One region of the Arthrobacter sp. N1 genome, then DNA from elsewhere that is predicted to be linked to it. Evidence: riboswitches for the same ligand, from Rfam matches in the RefSeq annotation. Region 1 holds a riboswitch; each other region holds the start of a gene.
What was found. A riboswitch is a leader RNA that binds a small molecule or an ion and turns the genes downstream of it on or off. The one in region 1 is predicted to bind S-adenosylmethionine.
Positions count from the first base shown of each region.

Region 2: linked by a shared signal. The riboswitch ahead of sfnG (dimethylsulfone monooxygenase SfnG) and the one ahead of NVV32_RS05020 (bifunctional o-acetylhomoserine/o-acetylserine sulfhydrylase) in region 1 are both predicted to bind S-adenosylmethionine.
Region 3: linked by a shared signal. The riboswitch ahead of NVV32_RS06655 (AmiS/UreI family transporter) and the one ahead of NVV32_RS05020 (bifunctional o-acetylhomoserine/o-acetylserine sulfhydrylase) in region 1 are both predicted to bind S-adenosylmethionine.
Region 4: linked by a shared signal. The riboswitch ahead of NVV32_RS03055 (LLM class flavin-dependent oxidoreductase) and the one ahead of NVV32_RS05020 (bifunctional o-acetylhomoserine/o-acetylserine sulfhydrylase) in region 1 are both predicted to bind S-adenosylmethionine.

Region 1 is NZ_CP102608.1:1,111,459-1,116,240, forward strand. It holds gene NVV32_RS05010 (DUF1540 domain-containing protein) at 1-126, shown strand, start outside; gene NVV32_RS05015 (VOC family protein) at 215-856, opposite strand; SAM riboswitch class IV at 1,098-1,214, shown strand; gene NVV32_RS05020 (bifunctional o-acetylhomoserine/o-acetylserine sulfhydrylase) at 1,296-2,612, shown strand; gene metX (homoserine O-acetyltransferase MetX) at 2,619-3,758, shown strand; gene NVV32_RS05030 (hypothetical protein) at 3,897-4,139, shown strand; gene NVV32_RS05035 (SGNH/GDSL hydrolase family protein) at 4,369-4,782, opposite strand, start outside.
Region 2 is NZ_CP102608.1:316,228-321,009, forward strand. It holds gene NVV32_RS01570 (O-acetylhomoserine aminocarboxypropyltransferase/cysteine synthase family protein) at 1-609, opposite strand, end outside; gene sfnG (dimethylsulfone monooxygenase SfnG) at 609-1,775, opposite strand; SAM riboswitch class I at 1,781-1,884, opposite strand; gene NVV32_RS01580 (hypothetical protein) at 1,989-2,264, shown strand; cyclic di-AMP (ydaO/yuaA leader) riboswitch at 2,400-2,575, shown strand; gene NVV32_RS01585 (C40 family peptidase) at 2,579-3,469, shown strand; gene acs (acetate--CoA ligase) at 3,534-4,782, opposite strand, start outside.
Region 3 is NZ_CP102608.1:1,488,365-1,493,146, reverse strand. It holds gene NVV32_RS06670 (GNAT family N-acetyltransferase) at 1-719, shown strand, start outside; gene pdxS (pyridoxal 5'-phosphate synthase lyase subunit PdxS) at 813-1,661, opposite strand; gene NVV32_RS06660 (spore photoproduct lyase family protein) at 1,946-3,049, opposite strand; SAM riboswitch class IV at 3,249-3,362, shown strand; gene NVV32_RS06655 (AmiS/UreI family transporter) at 3,398-4,009, shown strand; gene NVV32_RS06650 (acyl-CoA dehydrogenase family protein) at 4,072-4,782, shown strand, end outside.
Region 4 is NZ_CP102608.1:647,190-651,971, forward strand. It holds gene NVV32_RS03030 (alpha/beta fold hydrolase) at 1-810, opposite strand, end outside; gene NVV32_RS03035 (TetR/AcrR family transcriptional regulator) at 907-1,485, shown strand; gene NVV32_RS03040 (GNAT family N-acetyltransferase) at 1,486-1,779, opposite strand; gene NVV32_RS03045 (STAS/SEC14 domain-containing protein) at 1,861-2,220, opposite strand; gene NVV32_RS03050 (SDR family NAD(P)-dependent oxidoreductase) at 2,351-3,109, shown strand; SAM riboswitch class IV at 3,207-3,320, shown strand; gene NVV32_RS03055 (LLM class flavin-dependent oxidoreductase) at 3,357-4,745, shown strand.

The DNA.
Region 1 (4,782 bases):
GCGCACGTCGGCGCCTGCCAGCGCTCCGAGTGCAGCTTCAACCACGATCTCCTCTGCAGCGCGCCGGCCGTGAAAGTGGGTCCGGGTGCCGAGGCCGCTGACTGCCTCACCTACACGCACGCCTGACCGGCTGAGGCGGTCGACAACGGCCGCCACACGGAGAAGGACCGGACGACAGTCCGGTCCTTCTCCGTGTTCGCCTCGTCGCGAGCTCTCAGATCTCGACGCGTCCCTCGCCGGTCTCGAAGGTCACGGACATGATGCCGGGGGTGCCGTTCGGAGCGATCCACTGCACCTGGACGCCGTCGAGCGTCTCCTCGACCGCAGTGCCGAGCCACTCGGTGACGCGCTCGGAGGACCCCGCGATGGTCAGGCAGTCGAGCTTGACCGACGCCGGGCGTGCCTTGGACGGGTGGAGTTCCTCGGTGCCCTCGTCCCAGCGGAGGAGGTAGGGGACCTGCGGGTCCGCGATGAGGCCCTTGATGCCGATCTGCTGCCAGGTCAGTTCCTGGCCGTCCGGGAACTTGCGGTTCCCTGGGACGGCGCTGCGGCCGAGGCGTTCCTCGAACGGGCCCAGGTCGTCGACAGCGACGCACCAGCCCATCCAGCCTCCGCCGGCCTCGGAGCGGGCGCGGACGGCCTGGCCGAAGGGCGCCTTGTCCGACGCAGGGTGGTTCAGCACCTCCACGACCTCGAGGTACTGGCTGTTGGCCAGCGGGAAGATCATGTTGCGGGTGCCGAAACGCGGGTGCACACCGCCCTTCACGGGCTCCATGCCGAGCCGGGCCGAGATCCGGTCGGCGGTCGCGGCAAGTCCATCGGGTTCACAGGCATAAGAGACGTGGTCCAGGCGCATGCGGTTATTTTGGCACTAAGTGATGCACCTCTCGACTTAGGGCCGCCTTACCCGTGGACAGCGCCCACCGGCCCTGCCGGAGCGCCGTCCGAGGCGGCGGCGGAGCACAGAGCCGGTGGGTCGGATGCCGGCGCGAGGCACCGCCGGGAACCGGAGGGGCACCTGGGGCGACGTTCCGTGCCGGCTTCACGGAGGGTCACACGGGTTGCCGGACACGCTCCCATACGTTTTCATGGGTGCAGGTCATGAGTGCCAGCACGAAGCCCCGGCTTGCTGGCCGGCAACCCTCCAACCGCGGTGGGGTGCCCCGGGTGAGGACCAGGTCCGGCGCCGGTTCGGCGTCGTTCAAGCGCGGGCTCCTGCGGGGCCCGGTCTCCCGGAGCCGGAACTGTCGGCGGGAGCATCGGAGATCGCAGGGCCCCTACCGACAGGGAGCACCATGTCCAACGATTGGTCTTTCGAGACACGCCAGATCCACGCCGGCCAGGTGCCGGACGCAGCCACGGGGTCCCGGGCCCTCCCCATCTACCAGACCTCCTCGTTCGTGTTCCCGAGCGCCGAGAGTGCGGCGAACCGGTTCTCGCTGACCGAGCTCGCGCCCATCTACACCCGGATCGGCAATCCGACGCAGGAGGCCGTGGAGACCCGGATCGCGAGCCTGGAGGGTGGCGTCGGTGCGCTGCTCCTCGCCTCGGGCCAGGCCGCCGGGACCTTCGCGGTGCTGAACATCGCCGAGGCGGGGGACCACATCGTCGCCAGCCCGAGCCTCTACGGGGGTACGTACAACCTGTTCAGGCACACACTGAAGAAATTCGGGATCGAGACCACGTTCGTGGAGGACCCGGACGATCTCGAGCAGTGGCGTGCGGCGGTCCGCCCGAACACCAAGCTCTTCTTCGGCGAAGTGGTCTCCAATCCCCGCCAGGACGTCCTCGATCTGGAGGGCATCAGCGGTGTCGCCCACGAGCACGGGCTCCCGCTGATCGTGGACAACACGCTCTCCACCCCGTATCTCATCCGGCCCATCGAGTGGGGCGCGGATATCGTGGTCCACTCGGCCACGAAATACCTGGGCGGGCACGGCACCGCGATCGCGGGCGTGATCGTGGACTCCGGGAACTTCGACTTCGCCCGGTACCCGGAGCGGTTCCCCGGCTTCAACACGCCGGACGAGAGCTACCACGGACTCGTCTACGCGCGTGACCTCGGTGTCGGAAGCCCGCTCGGCGCCAACCTCGCCTACATCCTCAAGGCACGGGTGCAGCTCCTGCGCGATCTCGGCGCCGCGGTCTCTCCGTTCAACGCCTTCCTGATCGCGCAGGGCCTCGAGACGCTCAGCCTCAGGGTGGAGCGGCATGTGCAGAACGCCCAGGCCGTCGCCGAGTGGCTGGAGGCGCACGACGACGTCGAGCGGGTCTCCTACGCGGGCCTGCCGTCCAGCCCCTGGTACGAGCGCGGCCGGAAGTACGGGCGCATCGGCACGGGGGCGATCGTGAGCTTCGACATCGCCGGGGGGCTCGAGGCGGGCAAGCGCTTCGTCGACGGTCTCGAACTGCACTCGCACGTGGCGAACGTGGGGGATGTGCGGTCGCTCGTCATCCACCCCGCATCCACCACCCACAGCCAGCTCGGCGCGGAGGCGCAGCTCACGGCGGGCGTCCGGCCGGGCCTCGTCCGCCTGTCCGTGGGACTCGAGAACATCACCGACATCCTCGCCGACCTCGACGCCGGCTTCCGAGCGGCCAAAGGAGCCTGACCCTTCGTGACCACCTACCCTCCCGCTCCGCTGCACCAGGGGAACGACGCCGGCCCCTCGGGGGACGGGTTCCTGCGCGTCGCCCCGATCGGCCCCCTGGCCCTCGAGACCGGGGGCGCGCTGCCGGACGTGCAGCTCGCCTTCGAGACGTGGGGGGAGCTGGATGCGGAGGCATCGAACGCGGTGCTGGTGCAGCACGCCCTCACGGGCAGCTCGCACGTCGCACGCGGTGCGTCGGAGGAGGAGGGCTGGTGGGACGCGCTCGTGGGCCCCGGGCGGACGGTGGACACGGACCGCTTCTTCGTGGTGTCGATCAACATGGTGGGCGGCTGCTACGGCTCGACGGGGCCGGCCAGCCTGGCGCCCGACGGTGCCCCCTGGGGCTCCCGTTTCCCGTTCGTCACCATCCGGGACGGGGTTCGGGCGGAGGCGTTGCTCGCCGACCAGCTCGGCATCCACCGCTGGCACTCGGTCCTCGGCGGATCCATGGGAGGCGCGCGTGCCCTCGAGTGGGCCCTGATGTACCCGGACCGCGTGGAGCGATGCGCCGTCATCGCCTGCACAGCCGCCAGTTCGGCCGAACAGATAGCGTTCGCCCAGGCGCAGCTGCAGGCGATCCGCCTGGATCCCGCCTACCGCGGCGGCGACTACTACGACGGTCCGCATCCGGATGCGGGCCTCGGGCTGGCGCGCCGCATCGCCCACATCACCTACCGCTCGGAAGGGGAGTTCGAGACACGCTTCGGCCGGAGCGAGCAGGATGCCGAGCAACCCCTCGGTGCGGTGGTGCCCGCCGACCGTGGGCGGTACCAGGTGGAGAGTTACCTCGACCACCAGGCCGAGAAGCTGGTGGACCGGTTCGATGCCAACAGCTACGTGATCCTGACGGAGGCGCTCATGAGCCACGACGCCGGCCGCGCCCGGGGGAGCCTCGACGCCGCCCTCGCTGCCGCGCCGGCACAGTTCTTCGTCGCGGCGGTCGGCTCCGACCGGCTGTACGTCCCCGGGCAGTCCCATCGCCTGGCGGCGGGGCTGCCCGGGGAGGTGCCCGTCCACACGATCACCTCACCGGTGGGCCACGATGCCTTCCTCACGGAGATCCACCAGCTCGACGCGCAGTTGCGCGATGCCTTCTACGCGAAGTAGAAGTTTCGCGGCGGCTGCTGTTGGGTTTCTCCGGGCCTGCCCCTAGGCTGGGAGCTAAGCCTGCTTATCGATTGCCGGCAGGCAAGCCCGGGACCCTGTCCCGCGCGCACCACACCGACGGATGAAGAGGAGCTGTTCATGGAACTGAGCACCATTGGCTGGAACCAGGAAGCACGCGACAAGATCCTGCTCGACGCCGACCGGGCGCTGCAGGGCGCGGTGAAGGAGGCGGCGGAGACCATGGACGGCAAGTCCCGCGACGAGGTCTACGAGTTCCTCTTCGAGAAGCTCAAGCCGCAGTTCGTCGACTTCAAGCCGGGGCCCGATCTCAGCGCCTGCGCGGACGCGGTCGCCAACGGCGAGGTCGCGCTCGAGAGCTGACTCCAGGGCGTCGCCCTCGGCGCCCTCAAGACACCGGTGATGACCGGTCGGCTGCCCGCCGACCGGTCATCGTCGTCTCCGGGACGCCGGGAAGGGTCGTCCCTGGGACGCGGTGAAGGGTCGCGTCCGGGACGCGGGACGGCTCGCCTCCGGGACGCCGGGAACACTGGTCCCCGGGCCGACGAGCGAGGGGCGGCGGACGGCCCCGCGTGCCGCGGCGGACGGCGAGCTAGTCCGCGGCGCCCGGTGGCATGCCCGGTCCGAAGATCGGTGCCGGTTCGAGCCGCTTGGCGGTGACGCCGTCTCCCGAGGACTGGTGCCGCAGGCGGCGCAGGACCCACGGCACGAAGTACTCGCGTGCCCACACGAGGTCCTCCGCGCGTGCGGCCCGCCAGGTGCGAGCCGGCAGCTCCTTGGGCTGCAGCGGCTCGAGGGTGTGCCTCACCGCGAGGGTGTCGAGGACCATCGCGGCGATGGTGTGGTGGCCGAGCGGCGAGAAGTGCAGCCTGTCCGTGGACCACATCTGCGGATCGAGCAGCTGCCGGAGCGCCCACATGTCCGCGATGACCGCCTCGTGCCGCGTCGCGATGGTGCGCAGGTTCTCGTTGTAGATCGCGGTCTTGGAGCGGATGCTCCCGAGGAC
Region 2 (4,782 bases), 800 kb from region 1:
GACGATGTCGGCGCCGTGCTCGATGGGCCGCACGAGGTAGGGGGTGCTCAGTGTGGAGTCGACGATGAAGGGGATGCCGGCGTCGTGCGCCACCTTCGCGAGTCCCGCGAGGTCGGAGATCTCACCGGACGGGTTCGCGATCACCTCGGCGTAGACGGCCTTCGTGTTCTCGCGGATGGCCGCTGCGTAGTCCGCCGGGTCGGTGCCCGGCACGAAGGTGGTCTCGATGCCGAAGCGGCGCAGCGTGACGTCGAGCTGGGTCACCGTCCCGCCGTACAACTGGGAGGCGGCGACGATGTGATCGCCCGCCTGGCACAGGGCCGCGAAGGTGATGAACTCGGCACTCATGCCCGACGCCGTCGCCACTGCGCCGATCCCGCCCTCGAGGGAGGCGATGCGCTCCTCGAAGGCCGCGACGGTGGGGTTGCCGATGCGCGAGTAGATGTTGCCGTACTTCTGCAGCGCGAAGAGGTTCGCGGCGTCGTTCGTGTCCTTGAACACGAAGGACGTGGTCTGGTAGATCGGGACGGCCCGCGCGCCGTGCGTCGCGTCGGGGGTTCCGCCGGCGTGGAGCGCACGCGTGCGGAAACCGAAGGAACGTTCTGCCATCAGACACCTGCCTTGCTGGGATGGGTTCCGGCGAGGGTCTCGTCCGGATCGAAGTCGACGCCGGCCCTGCGGGCCGCATCCGCCTCGAGCTCGCGCACGATCGGGAGGATGTCCGTCCCGAAGGCGGCGACCTCCTCCTGGAAGTGCAGGTAGCAGGTCAGGAAGAGGTTGACGCCGATCTTCTTGTACTCGACGATCCGCTCGGCGATCTGCTCCGGAGTGCCGATCAGCTGCGTCCGGAAGCCGTCGTTGTACTGGATGAGGTCCTCGAAGGAGGAATCGGCCCACATGCCCTTGCCGTCCTTCGTGGAGGCGCCCGCTTCCTGCACGGCGTCGCGGAAGCCCTCGACCGCGGGACGGTGGGCCTTGGCCACGATCTCACGGAGCGTGTCACGCGCCTCCTTCTCGGAGTCGCGGGCGATGACGAAGCCGTTCAGCCCGTACCGGGGACGGCGCCCGGCGGCGGTGGCCGAGGCCTGCACCCCGGCGATGTTCTCCCTGAAGCCGTCGAGGTCCTTCCCGTTCGAGAAGTACCAGTCGGCGACCCGGCCGGCAGTGGCCTGCGCCGCCGTCGAATTGCCGCCGAAGAAGACTTCCGGGTGCGGGCGGCCGGGGACGTCGACGGGCGGGGGGCTCAGTGTGAAGTCCGTGATGTCGTAGTACTTCCCCGACTGGCTGTAGCCCTGTTCGGTCCACAGGCCCCTGAGCACGCGGATGAACTCCTCCGTGCGGACATAGCGCTCGTCGTGCTCGAGCCACTCGAGGCCGAAGTTCACGAACTCGTCCTTCAGCCAGCCGGAGACGATGTTCACGGCCGCGCGGCCGTTCGAGATGTGGTCGGCCGTGATGATGAACTTGGCCAGCACGCCCGGGTGCCACATCCCGGGGTGGACGGCGGCGATCACCTTGAGTCTCTCGGTCGCGGCGAGGAGGGCGAGCGAGAAGCTCGTGGCCTCGTGCTGCTTGTCCGCGCCGTACGAGGCGGCGTACCGCGTCTGCGAGAGGGCGTACTCGAAACCGGCGTCCTCCGCGATCCGGGCGAGCTTGCGGTTGTAGTCGAAGTCCCAGCTGGTGCGCTGCTCGATGGTCGAGACCACGAGACCACCACTGACGTTGGGGACCCAGTAGGCGAACTTCAGGGGAGTGGACAGGTCGGCGACGCTCATGACTTCCTCCATCGTTCTGGCAGTAGCACCCTACTGTCCCCGTGGTGCACGGGGGCCAGGGTTGCTGCGGCGTCAATGAGCCAGATCTCTCGGCCGCTCGGGATGGTCAAGCACGAGTGTGACATCGGGGTCGCGACAATCCAAACAATGTGTCGTTCTGCGTGGTGCCGGATGTCAGGGCGGAGTCCTGGTCCGTACGCCTAGGGTTGGTGCATGGATCACGGCGGAACCGAGGAGTGGAGGGCTGCTACGCGCGAGCAGGAGCGCCTCCTGTGGAACACCCTGTGCTGGGTCGGTGCCGTCCTCACGCTCGTCCTGGGCGGCAGCATCGTGACGGCATCGAGTATCGGCGGGACATCCGTCGGAGTGTGGTTCTTCGTGCAGCAGTGCGGCCTGCTGATCCTCAGCGCGACGGGGACCGTGCTCGCCTTCCGCCGGTGGCGTTCCGCGGGATCGCGCCGGGAGCGCACGCCGCAGGGCGATCGGTGACCGGCGGGAAGGGCAGGATACGCCCCGTTACAGAAATGTGACAAACGCCCGGAGCGCTGGGTACTCTCAGTCGGTGCTCCCGTCCACGTGGGGCGCTCCCGCACGGATTGCCGAGCCCTGCCGCCGATCGGGATACGTCCGCATACACCGAAGGCAGGGACGGGGGAACCATCAGTTCCACCGGACGCGCAGGATCCCTGCACGCGTCCTCGGGGTTAAGTCGCACCGCACCGCCCACCGGCGGTGCCCGCGGCCGGGTGACTCCCATCCGAACCCGACAGCTCACCCCGCAGGCATGGGAGAGGTATAGAACCATGTCACGAATCACTTCACCGGCACGCCACCGCGCGGACGTCGACGGAAACCTCGCGCTGCAGGGCCTGTCCCGCGCCGCGAAGAGCGGAGCCACCGCCGTGGGCCGCCCGGTCGCCATCGTCGCCGTGACGTCGGGCCTCGCCCTCAGCGCCGTCGGCACCGCACACGCCGGCACCTACACCGCCGAGGGCACGACGGCTCAGACCGCCGCGGTCGCCCCCGCTGCCGCAGCAAGCGCCGCGGGCACCGCCCACACCGTCGCCGCCGGCGACACCCTGGGTGCCATCTCGGCCCGCTACGGCGTCGAGCTCACCACGGTCCTGACCGCCAACGGCCTCTCGCTCGCATCGGTCATCTTCCCCGGACAGACGATCGTCATCCCCGCCGCCGGTGCTGCTGTCGCGGCGCCGGCCCAGACGGTGTCCGCCCCGGTCGCCGCAGCACCAGCTGCTCCTGCCGTCCAGCAGGCCGCCGCAATCGCTCCGGCTCCGGCCGTGTCCACGGAAGCCGGATCGGGTGTCTACCTGGCCTCGGCAGCGATCACCCCGGTCGCCGCCGAGACCGCTCCCTCGGGCAACGCCGCGGGCGCCATCCTCGGCTCCGCCCGGGCGCAGCTCGCTGCCGGTGCCGTGCAGGACTGCACCGTGCTGGTCGAGAAGGCCCTGCGCGCGGCAGGTATCTCCGTCGGAGATCTCGGCCCCTCGCAGTTCTTCCAGTTCGGCGCCCAGGTGTCCACCCCCGCTCCCGGTGACCTCGTCATCACGGGCGGCCACGTGGCCGTCTACGTCGGCGGCGGCCAGGTCATCAGCAGCGGCATGAACGGCATCAACGCCACCATGCAGCACCCTCTCTCGGATCTTCCGGGAGCATCCTTCGTCCGGGTGGGCTAATACCGGACGGACCACGCACGGGAGACGGCAGGCGCTTGGACGGGGCGCCTGCCGTCTCCTTCGTTTAACCGCGGTGCAGACCTGTCGGAGTGGCGCCTCGGACGCTGAGGCGGAGGACGTCCTGGATCCCGGGGATGCACCCCTCGTTCTGCAGGGATGTCGTGTCCCCCAGCTCCGTGCCCTCGAAGAGCTGAGTGAGCAGGCGCCGCATGATCTTGCCGGAGCGCGTCTTCGGCACGTCCTCGACGACCACGACGGCCGAGGGGCGTGCGATCGGGCCGATCGCCTCGGCGACCTGGGCCCGCAGCGTCCCGGAGACGTCGATCGACGGATCGGTACCGGTGGCCAGCACCACGAAGGCCGCGATGGCATGGCCCGTCACCGGATGGGCGATCGGGCACACGCCCGCCTCGACGACGAGCGGGTGGGCGACGAGGGCCGACTCGATCTCGATCGTCGACAGCCGGTGACCGGACACGTTGATCACGTCGTCCACGCGCCCGAGGATCCAGGTGTCGCCGTCGTCGTCGTACCGCGCGCCGTCGCCGGCGAGGAACCACCCCTCGGCAGCGAACATCCGCCAGTAGGAGTCGAGGTAGCGCTGGGGATCGCCCCAGACGGTCCGGGCCATCGCAGGGCCGTGACGGTCGACGACGATCAGGCCCTGCTCGCCCGCCGGCACCGCCGCGCCGTGCCGGTCGACGATCCGCGTGGAGACCCCCGGCAGGGCCCGCGCCGCGCAGCCCGGCTTGAACGAGGAGTCCGTGGGGCTGGGGGAGAGGATCGTGGCGCCGGTCTCGGACTGCCACCACGTGTCGACGACGGGGAGCTCGTCGCGGCCGAGGTTCCGGCGGAACCAGCGCCAGGCTTCGGGGTTCACGGCCTCGCCGACCGTCCCGAGGACGCGGAGGCTCGAGAGGTCCCAGGTGGACGGGACACCGTCCGGGAACCAGCCCATGAGGGAACGGACCAGGGTGGGCGCCGTGTAGTAGCTCGTCACGCCGTAGCGTTCGATGATCTCGAAGTGGCGGCCGGGGTGGGGCGTGTCGGGTGTGCCTTCGAAGATCACCTGCGTGGCGCCGTTGGAGAGCGGACCGTAGATCTCGTAGGTGTGTGCCGTCACCCAGGCGAGATCGGCGGTGCACCAGTGCACGTCGTCGTCGCGCTGCGCCGGATCGGGGTGGCTGAACAGGTGCTCGAAGCTCCACGACGCCTGCGTGAGGTAACCGCCCGCGGTGTGGACCAGACCCTTCGGCCTGCCCGTGGTCCCCGAGGTGTACATGATGAACAGGGGCGTCTCGGCGTCGAACGCC
Region 3 (4,782 bases), 380 kb from region 1:
TGGCGACGGCGACGGGTGGGAAGACGTTCTCGACGCACGGGAACACCTGGGTCTGGCTGCCGGCGCGGCGTGAGCTCGGGCTGATGTTCCCCTCCGCGGTCAGTGCCACCGCCGTGCGGCCCGCGCTGGCCGAAGGAGTGCGGCTCGGCGCCGCCTCGGTCCGCGTGTGGCTCAACGGGGCCGTGGACGCCGTCGAGCTCGGGGACCTGCGCTTCGAGCCGAGCTGGCAGCCGTGGTGGATGGCCGCACCGGTGTCGGCCGTCACCGGTGGCGCGGGCGTGGCGAAGGAGGGCGACGACGGCGGCGGGGACGCGGGCGCCGCCCGGCTGACGGACGAGGTGCCCGACTACATCGGACCCCTGGCGCAGGAACTGCGAGTGGTCCGATCGCAGCCCCGCCAGGCGTGGCATGCGGTGTCGCGGTCCGCCGGTACCGGCAACATCACCGGTGCGGCCTACTCGTTCTACCCGTCCGGCGTCGCCGGACTGCGCGGCCTCGGCGGCATCCATCACCTCGAGGTGCTGCCGGATCACCAGCGGCAGGGACTGGCGACCTCCCTGGTGGCGACGACGGCACGGCGGGCCGCGGCAGCCGGAGCCCTCGACCTCGCGGTCAACGCCACTCCCCAGGGCTATGCGTTCTTCTCCCGACGCGGCTTCACGCTGCTGGGCCGCGGGAAGACGTTCTCGCTGCAGCTCGACGGGTCCGCCGGTCGGTAGGCCGGTTCCGGCCGGGAACGGCAGGAGGACCGCAGCCCGTGCGGGCTGCGGTCCTCCTGAGGTCCTCGCGTCCCTGATCGGGGACGGGCAGTACTACCAGCCGCGCTCTGCGAGGCGGTGCGGCTGCGGGATCTCGTCCACGTTGATACCGACCATGGCTTCGCCGAGCCCGCGCGAGACCTTGGCGATCATGTCGGGGTCGTCGTGGAAGGTGGTCGCCTGGACGATGGCATTGGCGCGCTCGGCCGGGTTGCCGGACTTGAAGATGCCGGAACCGACGAACACGCCGTCCGCGCCGAGCTGCATCATCATCGCGGCGTCCGACGGCGTCGCGATCCCGCCGGCGGTGAAGAGCACCACGGGGAGGCGGCCGGCCGAGGCTACCTCCCTGACGAGCTCGTAGGGCGCCTGGAGTTCCTTGGCGGCGACGTAGAGCTCGTCCTCGGCCATGGAGGACAAGCGGTTGAGCTCCGCACGGATGGTGCGCATGTGCATCGTGGCGTTCGAGACGTCACCGGTGCCGGCCTCGCCCTTCGAGCGGATCATCGCAGCGCCCTCGTTGATGCGACGCAGCGCCTCACCGAGATTGGTGGCACCGCAGACGAAGGGGATCTGGAACTTCCACTTGTCGATGTGGTTCGTGTAGTCGGCCGGCGTGAGGACCTCCGACTCGTCGATGTAGTCGACGCCGAGCGACTGCAGGACCTGCGCCTCGACGAAGTGACCGATGCGTGCCTTGGCCATCACCGGGATGGAGACGGCCTCGATGATGCTGTCGATCATGTCGGGATCGCTCATCCGGGACACGCCGCCCTGGGCGCGGATGTCCGCGGGAACCCGCTCGAGCGCCATGACGGCCACTGCACCGGCGTCCTCGGCGATGCGGGCCTGATCGGCTGTGACGACATCCATGATGACGCCGCCCTTGAGCATTTCAGCCATACCCCGCTTGACCCGGCTCCCGCCGGTCTGTGCTGTGGTTGCCGAATTGTCTTCAACGGTGGACACAACTTGCCCCTCAAGGTAGAAAAAAGCTGACCCTTCATGATACGACGCCCGGGGCACTGTTCCGGCCGCCGTGGCGGCCCCCGGGAGAGCTGCCGGCCCGCCCGTTTCCAGGGGGGCGGTGGGTGCTGACAGGCCGTGGCGCTCGGCCAGGGGCGGTCCTATCACGGGGCTTGCACCTGGATTTCAGCGGACCGGGCGGATACGCCCGGATGCCCCGATCAGGTCCAGTAGAGGAGGCGCGCCGCCGGGACACGCCGCTCGAGCTCGTCGACGAACCAGGTCCGCATCTCGCTCATCGTCTGCTTCGGGTACACGTACTTGATCCCGCCGAACTTCGAGCGCTTCCGGCTCCGCAGGTCCTCGTCCATCTCGAGCTTCGTCCGCGGGTACCAGCCGAGCAGCACCTCCTTGCTGGCGGGCGTGAACCGGTGCGTGATGATCTCGGCCGTGAGGTCGACGTCCTCGATGCCGTCGAGGGCAGCGGCGACGTCGTCGAGCAACGCGCCGTACTGCTCACGCCAGCCGGGGACGGGCATGATGGGGGCGATGGTCAGGCCCACACGGTAGCCTGCCGCCGCGACCGCGCGGAGCGCCGTGAGCCGTGCGGGCATCCTGGCCGTCCCGCCCTCGAAGCGGTTGGCCACCTCGGCGGCGTTGACCGAGAAGCGCACCCGTGTCCGGCCGCCGTGATCCAGCGTCACCAGCTCGCCGACGTCGTCGAACTTCGTGGTGAACCTCAGCTGGACGTCCTCGCCGAATTCTCCCGAGCCCACGCGGGAGATCGCCGCCGCGAGCGAGCCCGTCACGTTCTCGATGCCGAGCGGATCGGTGTAGCAGGACATCTCGAAGGTGGTGCCCTCGCCACCTCGCTCGATGGTGCCGCTGGTCACGGAACCCCGGCCGGCGTGCGTGCGCACCCCGTCGAGGACGTCGTCGAGGTTCGCGTAGACGCGGGTCACCGGCGGACCCTGGAGCGAGCCGGCCAGATAGCAGTACTGGCAGTGGGCGGGACAACCCTTCGCGAGGTCGATCCGCCAGTCGGCACTCGGGGGGATCGGCTGGGGCTTCAGCGCACTGGGCGGTGCGACGACGACGGCCAAAGTGTTCTTCGCCGACGCATAGGTCTCCCGTTCCGTGGCGCCGCGGAGCCCCGTCAGGGCGTTACCGGGGAGGACGCGGATGTCCTCCACTCCGGCTGCCTCACAGCGGCGGACGATCTCCGCGGTGTGCGGCAGGTCGGAGGCTGCACGCGTGATCAGCACATGGCGCGGGACCCACAGGCGCGTGGGGGTGATCGTGGTCAGATCCTGTTCCTGGGGCATCGTCATCACCTTCTACAACACTGCGAAGGGTGCTTATGTTCCGCGGGCGACGGGTGTCGGGCACCGGTCTCCGGGGCGAGGCGGACCGAGCATCCCGGTCTGCCACGTGAGGCTGCGGGGCGTCATCGGAGGTCATCGGGGGTCACGCTCCGACGCATTCCGGCACACCGGCGGTGGGACGGCCTAGCCTCGGAGGACAGATCAAGAGTTCCGACGCGAAGCCCTGGCTCGTCGGACGGCAACCCCCTCCGTGGCGGGGTGCCCCAGGTGACGATCAGGCCCCGCGCAGCCCGCGTCGGGGCAAGCACGGCGCGCACCCCTGGTCCGCGTCCTGACGACGGGACACCCATGTCGTACATCTGCCTCCTGCTCTCCGGGGCCGCCCTGCTGATCAACGGCGTCTCCCTGCTCGGCCGCGTGACCCCGCGCGACGCCGGTTTCTTCAACATCGCGATCGGCCTGCTGCAACTGGTCGTGGCGCTGCTCGTCGCCTCGTCCGATCCCGGCGCCGCCGGATCGGCGGCCGGGATCGTCCTGTTCGGCCTGACCTACCTGTACGTGGGGCTGGGCTCGGTCGCAGGCCTCGGATCGGCCGGCGTCGGCTGGTTCTGCGGCTTCGTCGCCGTGCTCGCCCTCGTCCTCGCCGGCACGGCAGCCCGCGAGGACCCTGTGAGCTCGGTGCTCTGGATCAGCTGGGCCGCGCTCTGGACCCTGTTCTTCCTGCTCCTCGCCCGCGGCGCGGAGCGCCTCACGCGGGTCACCGGCTGGAGCGCGATCCTCGTGGGCACAATCAGCACCGTGGTCCCCGCGCTGCTCGGCCTCAACGGCGCCTGGCCGGGCGGGACGACGGCCGTCATCGCGACGGCCGTGGTCCTCGGTGCCCTCTTCGCGGTCGCCGTCACCCTCGGCGGCCGGCCCGTACCGGTCATCGCCGCGCAGCCGGTCGCCGTCGACGCCTGACAACCGCTCTACACCCCTCCCGCGCCCTGTCCGCCCTGCATCCCTTCATCGAAAGGTCCGTCATGACCACCATCACGAACATCACCCGCACTGCCGATGCCGACTACGAGCTCCTCGCCGCCCGCTTCCGCCCGCTCTTCGCCAGGATCGCCGACGGAGCCTCGCGGCGGGACCGTGAGCACGAACTCCCCCGCGCCGAGATCCGTGCCCTGATCGACGCGGGCTTCGGCGCCCTCCGGGTCCCCGTGGCCGCCGGCGGTTTCGGCGCCTCCCTACCCCAGCTGTTCCGGCTGCTCACCGAGCTCGCCGCGGCCGACCCGAACATCCCGCAGGCCCTGCGTGGCCACTTCGCCTTCGTGGAGGACCGGCTGGTCTCCTCGGGCCCGCACCGCGAGACGTGGCTCAGGCGGTTCGTCGACGGCGAGACGGTCGGGAACTCCTGGACCGAGGTGGGCGGCGTCACGATCGGCGACGTGATCACCAAGGTCAGTCCCGATCCGGACTCCGGGGGGTTCCTCGTCAGCGGCACCAAGTACTACTCCACAGGCAGCATCTTCGCCGACTGGATCGACACCTTCGCCCAGCGCACCGACAACGGCGTCAAGGTGATCGCCGTCGTCAGTGCCCACCAGCCGGGGGTCACGCACGCCGACGACTGGGACGGCTTCGGCCAGCAGACCACCGGCTCCGGGACGTCGACGTTCGACGCAGCACGCGTCGACGCCGAGAACGTCATCGACTTCGATACCCGGTTCGCCTACCAGACCGCGTTC
Region 4 (4,782 bases), 460 kb from region 1:
GATCTCGTTGATCTCCGTACCGTGGGTCCAGAGCATGCCGTGGGGCGCACCCTCGATCTCGACGTACTCGGCGGCGGGCAGGCGCTTGGTGAACTCGCGTCCCGTCGCATCGATGGGCAGGATGCGGTCGTCGGTGCCGTGCGCGATCAGGGTGGGGACGGTGATCTTCTCGATGTCGGCGCGGAAGTCCGTCAGCCAGGAGTCGACGACGGCGAAGGACGCGTACCAGGACGAGCCCGAGGCCACGTTCCAGGCGTTGCGGAGGGCTTCCTCGCTCAGGCGGTTGCCGAGGAAGGTGTCGGTGTTGAAGAAGTCGTTGTAGAAGTTCGTGAACCAGGCGTAGCGGTCCTCTATGGCGGCGGAGCGGATGCCGTCGAACACGGTCGAGGGGACGCCCGTGGGGTTGTCGTCGGTCTGCAGCAGGAACGGTTCGAGCGAGGCGAGGAAGACGGCCTTGGCGACACGGGCCTCGCCGTAGGTCCCGATGTACCGGCCCACCTCGCCGGTGCCCATCGAGAATCCGACGAGTACGGCGTCGTTGAGGTCGAGGGTCTCGAGCACCGTGTTGAGATCGGCGGCGAAGGTGTCGTAGTCGTAGCCGGTGGTGGGTTTGCTGGACTGGCCGAAGCCCCGGCGGTCGTACGTGATGACGCGGTACCCGGCGTTCAGGAGGGCCGCGGTCTGCTTCTCCCAGGAACCACCGTCCAGCGGGTAGCCGTGGATGAGGACGACCGGCTGGCCTGCGCCGTGGTCCTCGTAGTAGAGGTGGAGGTCCGTGCTGTTCTCGGTGCCGACCTTGATGAAACCCATGATCCGATCCCTTTCCTCGAGCGGTGAGAACGGTCGTTCTCTCCTGCTGCTCACAGCGTATAGAACGATCGTTCTCAAAACAAGTAGAATGGCTGGATGACTTCTGACGACGTGCGGACGCGCATCATCGCGACCGCCGATGACCTCTACAACGCGCGCGGCATCCAGTCCGTCGGCATGGACGAACTGCGGACGGCCGCCGGGGTCTCGCTCAAGAAGCTCTACCAGGAGTTCCCCTCGAAGAGCAGCATCGTCATGGCCGTCCTCGAGCGGTGGCACGCGTCATGGACCGAAGGGCTGGACGCGCGGGTACGGCAGGCCGATGCACCGCGGGACCGGCTGCTGGCGATGTTCGACTACCTCGCCGAGTGGTTCGGGCAGGACTCGTTCCGCGGCTGCGGCTTCATCAACAGCTTCGCGGAGCTGGGTGCCGTGAGCCCCGACGTCGCCGAGTACGCCCGCAAGCACAAGGAGTCCTTCCAGGTCTACGTCGGCCACCTGGCAGCGGACGCGGGAGCGCCGTCGGATCTCGCCCCGCAGCTGTCGATCCTGGCCGAGGGTGCACAGACGACGGCGGCGATCGCCCGCACCTCCGACGCCGCCGGCCATGCACGGAGGGCTGCCGAGGTGCTCGTCGACGCTGCGCTCATGCGCCCGTCACGTCGTGCCGGCTGATCAGCCGACCAGGTCGCGGTACTCGGGGTGGTCGTCGATGAACGCCGCGACGAACTCGCACTCGGGCACCACCGTCAGGCGCCGGTCCCGTGCGTCGTCGAGCGCGTGGCGGATCAGGGTGCTGCCGACGCCACGGCCCTCCAGGTCCTCGTCGACCACGGTGTGCGTGAAGACGATGGTGTCATCGGAGAGCTCGTAGGCGGCGATGCCCGCCGGATCGCCGTCGAGTGCTGCCTCGTAACGGCTCTTCGCCTTGTTGTCGGTGACGGCCACGTCTGGATGCTCGCTGCTCATGGAGTCACTCTGGCACCCGCGCCGACAGGCGGTCAACGACACGACGCTGGGCGTGCGCGGCTCCTCCCCTGGCTCCGGGAGCTAGGCCGGAGCGTGCGACGAGCTCGATTCGAGGAGCCAGGCGACGGCGTCGGTCTCCGAGGTGAAGTACCGGGTCGCGGTGGGGGAGCGGTGGGAGAAGCCCGACATCACTTCGTCCACGACGTCCTGGCCGACCAGCGCCACCCTGGAGAATCCGCGGTAGCTGCTCATCCCGATCCGGGCCTCGGGCGTGATGCCCGTGATTCCGTGCATGTGGACGAGGAGCGGCAGGGCCGTCGGTCCGTGGAACTCGGCGAGGGCCGCGGCCGCGGCGACGGCGTACGGGTGGGTGATCTCGACACCGCGTCGCCAGCGCAGTCTCAGGATCCCGCGGTCGAAGTTCGCGGTGAACGGGTCCATCGAAGTCCTTCGATCGGCGGCTGGGGGCATTGATCAGCCAGCGTAGCAAGACGCACCCCCGGATCGCTTCGACCGTCCACAGGTGCCCATTCCGCCGTACGGGGGCCGTGCAGGTTGTAGCCTCCTGTCCATGACACTGAGCATTCTGGTGACCGGGGCCAGTCGAGGTATCGGCGCAGCCATCGCCCTGGACCTGTCCGGGCGGGGGCACCGCATCGCCGTGCACGCGGGGCGGGACACGGCGGCGGCGGAGGCCGTCCGGGACGGACTCCCCGGAGCGGGTCACACCGTCGTGGTCGGCGATGTCGGTGATCCTGACGCCTGCCGGCGCATCGTCGACAGTGCCGTCGACTCCCTCGGCGGAATCGACGTGCTGGTCAACAACGCGGGCATCTTCGAGGCGCATCCCGTCGACGGCACGTCCTTCGAGGAATGGCAACAGGCCTGGCGCCGCACCCTCGACGTGAACCTGCTCGGTCCGGCGAACCTCGCGTGGCTCGTGGCGCAGCACCTCGTCGGACGCCCCGCAGGTCCGGAGGGCGGGCGCCTCATCAGCGTCGGGTCCCGGGGCGCCTACCGCGGTGAACCCGCCACGCCCGCGTACGGTGCGAGCAAGGCGGGGCTGCACGCACTGACGCAGTCGCTCGCCGTCGCCCTCGCGCCGCACGGGATCCTCGCCGCCGCCGTCGCGCCAGGCTTCGTCGAGACCGACATGGGCAGGACCGTCCTCGACGGTCCGGGCGGGGACGCGGTGCGCGCGCAGAGCCCGTTCAACCGCGTGGCGACGCCGGAGGACATCGCCCGGACGGTGGGCTGGCTCGCCACCGACGCGCCGCTCTGGGTCAGCGGGACCGTGGTGGACGCCAACGGGGCGTCCTACCTGAGGTGAGGCCGGCCCGGCGGGCCGTCCACCACATTGCCTCGTGACGTTCTGTGACGACGGCCGATGGACGCCTGCAGGGCCTCGCCCTTAGGCTCGGGAGCAGAATCAAGAGTTCCAACGCAAAACCCTGGTTTGTTGGACGGCAACCCTCTCGCTGTAGCGGGGTGCCCCAGGTGAGGATTCGGCCCGTCATGCACCGTGCGGGCAAGTATGGCGCTTCCTTCCGGCAGTGCCCCGGACACGAGGATCCTTCATGACCTCTGCACCCCGCCGTATCCGCTTCAATGCCTTCGACATGAACTGCGGGGGCCACCAGTCGCCCGGTCTCTGGCGGCACCCTGAGGACCAGTCCTGGCGCTACAAGGACCTGCGCTACTGGGCGGACCTCGCGCAGACCCTGGAGAAGGGCCTGTTCGACGGCATCTTCATCGCGGACGTCCTCGGCACCTACGACGTCTTCGGCGGCTCCAACGAGGCGACCCTGCGCCAGGGGACGCAGACGCCGGTCAACGACCCTTTCCTGCTCGTCTCCGCGATGGCCCTCGTCACGGAACACCTCGGCTTCGGCGTCACGGCCGGCACTGCCTACGAGCACCCGTACCCCTTCGCGCGGCGCCTCTCCACCCTCGACCACCTGACCGACGGCCGCGTGGGCTGGAACGTCGTCACCGGCTACCTACCCTCCGCGGCCCGCAACATGGGCCACGAGGACCAGCTGGAGCACGACCAGCGCTACGACCACGCCGACGAATACCTCGAGGTGCTCTACAAGCTCCTCGAAGGCTCCTGGGAGGACGACGCCGTGGTCCGGGATCGTAGGACCGGCGTCTTCACCGATCCGGCGAAGGTCCACGAGATCCAGCACGACGGCACGTTCTTCACCGTTCCCGGCATCCACCTCAGCGAACCGTCGCCCCAGCGCACCCCCGTCATCTACCAGGCGGGGGCCTCCCCGCGGGGTATCGCCTTCGCGGCAGGCAACGCGGAAGCGGTCTTCGTCGGCTCGCCCACGAAGGCCCTCCTGAAGGACGCCGTCCACAGGATCCGCGACGCCGTCGAGGCCGAGGGGCGCGACCGCTACTCCGTACGCATCTACACGATGCTGACCGTCATCACGGACGAGACCGAGGAGAAGGCGCACGCCAAGCACGCCGACTACCAGCAGTACGTCAGCTACGAGGGCGCGCTCGTCCTGCTCTCCGGCTGGCTGGGCATCGACCTCAGCGTCTACGACCCCGACGAGCCGATCGGCACTGTGCAGTCCAATGCCATCCAGTCCGCGGTGGCGAACTTCCAGAAAGTGAACGACGACGGCCTCCCCTGGACCGTCCGCGACATCGCCGCGTGGGCCGGTATCGGCGGGCTGGGGCCGAGGGTCGTCGGGTCCGGCGCGCAGGTGGCCGACGAGCTGCAGTCCTGGGTCGAGGAGACGGACGTGGACGGGTTCAACCTCGCCTACGCCATCACGCCGGGCTCCTTCGAGGATGTCATCACCCATGTGGTGCCCGAGCTGCAGAAGCGCGGCGCGTATCCGACGGCCTACGCGGAGGGGACGCTCCGCCAGAAGCTGTTCGGCAAGGGTGACCGGCTTCCCGCCGAGCACCGCGGTGCAGGCTACCGGCTCCAGCCCGCCCGCCCCTGACGCACCCGTCCCGCCGCACCTCCGCGACACCCCGCTC